2 regions of the Dactylosporangium sp. NPDC005555 genome follow, and region 2 is predicted to be linked to the other one. Evidence: riboswitches for the same ligand, from Rfam matches in the RefSeq annotation. Region 2 holds a riboswitch; the other holds the start of a gene.
What was found. A riboswitch is a leader RNA that binds a small molecule or an ion and turns the genes downstream of it on or off. The one in region 2 is predicted to bind cobalamin.

Region 1 (2,182 bases), on a different contig from region 2:
ACGGCGGACAGCAGCCGGCGCATGATTCCTCCACTGTGGATGGTGTTCACGGGCATGCTGGAACTGGTGTTCAGGGGCACGCCGGCGGTGTTGAGGGGCACGCGGGGAGTGGTGTTCACGGGCATGCCGGAACTGGTGTTCAGAGGCACGCCAGGAGTGTTCAGGCGCGCGCCGGATCTGGTGTTCACGGGCATGCCAGGTCTGGTGTTCACGGGCACGCCAGGAGCGGTGTTCAGGCGCACGTGGGGAGTGGCGTTCACGGGCATGCCAGGTGTGGCGTTCACGGGCATGCCAGGATCGGTGCGGCGGCGCGGGATCCGCTCGCGGTGAGCGTCGCCAGGCCGGAGCCGGTCAGTCCGGGCACCGCCTGCGCGGTCGAACGGACCGCGGTCGCCGGGTCGAACCCGCCGGGAGCGTAGGCGATGGCGCCCCGGTCCGCGCCGCAGCGGATCTGGAGGCTCAGCAGGAAGCCGCGGGCCTTCAGCCAGGCGATCGGCCGTCCCGCGACGGCCAGGGCCTGTGCCGCGAGACCGGTGCTGTTGGCGTTCGCCGTACCGGCGGAATCGGCGAACGAACCGTCGGCGGCCTGCGCCGAGACCAGCCAGGCGACCCCCGGCGCCGCGTCGGTGGGACGGCCGACGGCGAGCAGCGCCTGCACGGCGAACGCGGTCGCGTCGACGTCGCTGACGCAGGTCGGCTGGTCGTAGTAGAGCGGGTAGCCGCCGTCGGCGCAGCGGGTGCCGGCGAGGTACGCGCCGCCGGACGCGGGTGCCCCGGCCGGGGTGCGGCCCAGGGCGAGGAGCGAGAACGCCTGGGTGAGCTGGTTGCTGTAGTCGCCGAACGCCGACCGGTCGGAGAAGCGGCCCGACGGGGCCTGCAGCCCGCGCAGCCGGGCGATCAGGTCGACGCCGCCGAACGCGGCAGGGTTGCCACCGCGGACCTGCACGGCGAGGGCGAGCTTGGCGGTCGCGCCCGCGTACGCCTCGGTGCCGTCGCCGATGTAGCCGGTGAGGATCTCCGGCCGGGCCAGCCATCCGGTCGCCTTGGCGGCGTTCGTGCCGGCGACCTTCGCGGCGGCGGACGCCAGGATCGCGTCGATGGTCAGGCCCTGGTCGGGGTAGGCGACGCCGTCGAAGACGACCTCGAAGCGTTCGCCGTCGACGAGCTGGCGGGCCAGCCACCCCGCGGCGGCGTCGGGCCGGTTGACGGTGGGCGGTGCCGCATTGGCCGGCGTGACGGCCGTGGCGGTCAGGACGCTGGACAGGGCGAGCGCGGTGAGCACCCTTGTGAGGAGGGTGCGGGCGCGGTGCCGGGGGACTGCCATCGGGCGATGCCTCTCCGGCCCTGGCAGTCGGGAGAAACCGGGCATGCCCGGTGGCTCCGACCCGTGGGCCACGACGGGTAGGGAGGTGCTGGAGACGACGCGTGTCGGACAGGTATTCGGACTCGCGGCGAGCAGACATCGCTCACCGCCTACCGTTGCGGGCCAGCGCCGGACTTCGACCGGACTTCCCCCATCAACACACGGCTATGTACTTGTGACCGACAGTCTGTCCCGGCGGAGCGGTGCCGTCAATCCCAGCCGCCGCGCTGTGGCGATGCCGACAGCACGCTGACGGCGGGTGGGACGACGTGTCCGCGCGCTGTCAGCCCGCTGTCAGTGGCGGAGGCGAACGTGCTCTCACCAGTCGAACGGACAGAGGAGCGCACGATGCAGACCTTCAACACCCCCACCCCGATCTCCGCGGTCCTCGACATCCCCGCGGGCCGCGTCCAGTTCATCGCCGGTGACCGGGCCGACACGACCGTTCAGGTCCGGCCCGCCGACGCCGCGAAGAGCCGCGACGTCAAGGTGGCGGAGCAGACCACGGTCGAATACGGCGACGGCGTCCTGCGGATCGCGGTCGGCGCCGGGGTGCGGCACCAGCTGCTCGGCAGCTCGGGCTCCGTCGACGTGACCGTGCAGCTGCCCGCCGGCTCCCAGCTGGACGTGAAGGCGGCCAGCGCCGAGTTCCGGGCCGTCGGCCGCTTCGGTGCCATCGTCTTCGACGGGGCGCACGGCGCGGTCAAGGTCGACGAGGCCGACAGCGTCCGCCTCACCGTCCTCGCCGCCGACGTCGTCGTCGGCCGGGTCAACGGCTCGTCGGAGATTCGCACGGGCCACAGCTTCGCAGACGGCCCG
Region 2 (2,182 bases):
TCGAACGGGTACGTCGGCGGCCGGGCGGCGATCGTAAACGGGCGGGCGCCTCGAGGTGAGGCGCCCGCCCGGGATGCCGATCGTCAGTTGCCGCGCAGTTCGGCGGCGGCGGCGACGAGGTGCCGCAGTGCCGCCTCGACCTCGGGGTAGCCGCGGGTCTTCAGGCCGCAGTCGGGGTTGACCCAGAGCCGTCGGGCCGGGACGGCGGTGACGGCGCGGCGCAGTGCCTCGACGACCTCGTCGTGGGACGGCACGCGGGGGGAGTGGATGTCCCAGACGCCGGGGCCCACGCCGCGGCCGTACCCGATGGCGGCGAGGTCGTCGAGGACCTCCATCTTGGAGCGGGACGCCTCGATGCTGGTCACGTCGGCGTCGAGGGCGTCGATCGCGGTGATGAACTCGCCGAACTCGGAGTAGCACAGGTGCGTGTGGATCTGCGTGCCGTCGGCGACGCCGCTCGTCGCGAGCCGGAACGAGCCGACAGCCCAGTCCAGGTACGCCTGCTGGTCCGCCTTGCGCAGCGGCAGCGTCTCCCGCAACGCCGGCTCGTCGACCTGGATGACGGTGATCCCGGCGGCCTCCAGGTCGTTGCATTCGTCGCGCAGCGCGAGGGCGACCTGGTCGGCGGTGTCGGCCAGGGGCTGGTCGGTCCGCACGAACGACCACGCCAGGATCGTCACCGGCCCGGTGAGCATGCCCTTGACGGGCTTGCTGGTCAGGGACTGCGCGTAGGTCGACCACTCGACGGTCATCGGTGCCCTGCGGGCCACGTCGCCGTAGATGATCGGTGGGCGGACGCACCGGGACCCGTACGACTGCACCCATCCGAGATCGGTGGCCGCGAAGCCGTCGAGCTGTTCGCCGAAGTACTGCACCATGTCGTTGCGTTCCGGTTCACCGTGCACGAGCACGTCGAGGCCGAGGTCCTCCTGCAGGCGGATGACGTGCTGGACCTCGTCGCGCATCCGGTCGGCGTAGCCGGCGGCGTCGAGGGTGCCTTCCCTGACCGAGGCGCGGGCCTTGCGCAGTTCGGAGGTCTGCGGGAACGACCCGATCGTCGTGGTCGGCAGGTCGGGCAGCAGCAGCCGCTCCTGCTGCACCCGGGCCCGGACGGCGTAGGGGCCCCGCTGCCGGTCCGCCGGGGTCAGCGCCTCGAGCCGGGCCCGGACCGGCGCGTCGCGCCATGCGGCCGGGATCGGCGGCAGCGCGGATAGCCCAGGATGGTGCTCTGCCCGAATGCGGTGCTCACCACAGGGGGATCCTTCCCTCGAAGTCGCGACGACCTCAGGGAAGGGGAAAGCGGGAAGACCCGGCTTCCGCCCTGACCCTCCCGAGGGGTCGCCGGCGGCGCGCACCGGTCGGTGCGCGCAGTGCGGGCAGGTCTTCGGACTTGCGGGCGCGACACCGACAGGTGCCACCTACTGGCCGTCGCTTCCCAGACCCCGCAAAGGGTCCAGTGCTTGATGACGGCGGTCGTTCCCACTCACCGCTGCGGGGCAGTCCCGGTCTCACACCGGGTTCCCTCTTACGACGCCCCGTCCTTGCGAACGGGGCGAACCAGCACTGCCGGCCATCGTACGGGTGCGCCGGCAGCACCGGAACCCCGATCAGAAGTCGTCGTCGAAGCTGACCGTGCCGGTCACCCCCACCTGGTACGCCGACACCCGGCGTTCGAAGAAGTTCGACAGCTCCTGCACGTCCTGCAGCTCCATGAACGCGAACGGGTTCCGGCTGCCGTACAGCGGTGCGATGCCGAGGGTGGCGAGTCGCCGGTCGGCGACGTGTTGCAGGTATTCGCGCATGTCGGCCAGGGACATGCCGGACACGCCCTGCTCCAGGAGGTCCGCGGCGAACTGGACCTCGCACTCCACGGCCTCGGCGAGCATCTCGCGGACCTGCGCCTCGAGGGCGGCGTCGAACAGGTCGGGTTCTTCCGCCCGTACGGTGTCGACGACGTCGAACGCGAACGCCATGTGCATCGACTCGTCGCGGAAGACCCAGTTGGTGCCGGAGGCGAGGCCGTGCAGGAGGCCGCGGGAGCGCAGGAAGTACACGTAGGCGAAGGCGCCGTAGAAGAACAGCCCTTCGATGCAGGCGGCGAAGCAGATCAGGTTGAGCAGGAACGCCCGCCGGTCGTCGCGGGTCTTCAGCTCCCGCAGGTCGCCGAGCGAGTCGATCCACC

Region 1: another riboswitch for cobalamin. It lies ahead of ABZS58_RS37285 (prenyltransferase/squalene oxidase repeat-containing protein); the one in region 2 lies ahead of metE (5-methyltetrahydropteroyltriglutamate--homocysteine S-methyltransferase).

What each region holds. Positions count from the first base shown of each region.
Region 1 is NZ_JBEXDG010000048.1:3,020-5,201, reverse strand. Features, by position in the region: gene ABZS58_RS37290 (hypothetical protein) at 1-56, opposite strand, end outside; gene ABZS58_RS37285 (prenyltransferase/squalene oxidase repeat-containing protein) at 281-1,324, opposite strand; cobalamin riboswitch at 1,413-1,562, opposite strand; gene ABZS58_RS37280 (hypothetical protein) at 1,682-2,164, opposite strand.
Region 2 is NZ_JBEXDG010000021.1:102,306-104,487, reverse strand. Features, by position in the region: gene metE (5-methyltetrahydropteroyltriglutamate--homocysteine S-methyltransferase) at 84-1,355, opposite strand; cobalamin riboswitch at 1,358-1,577, opposite strand; gene ABZS58_RS24305 (ribonucleotide-diphosphate reductase subunit beta) at 1,608-2,182, opposite strand, start outside.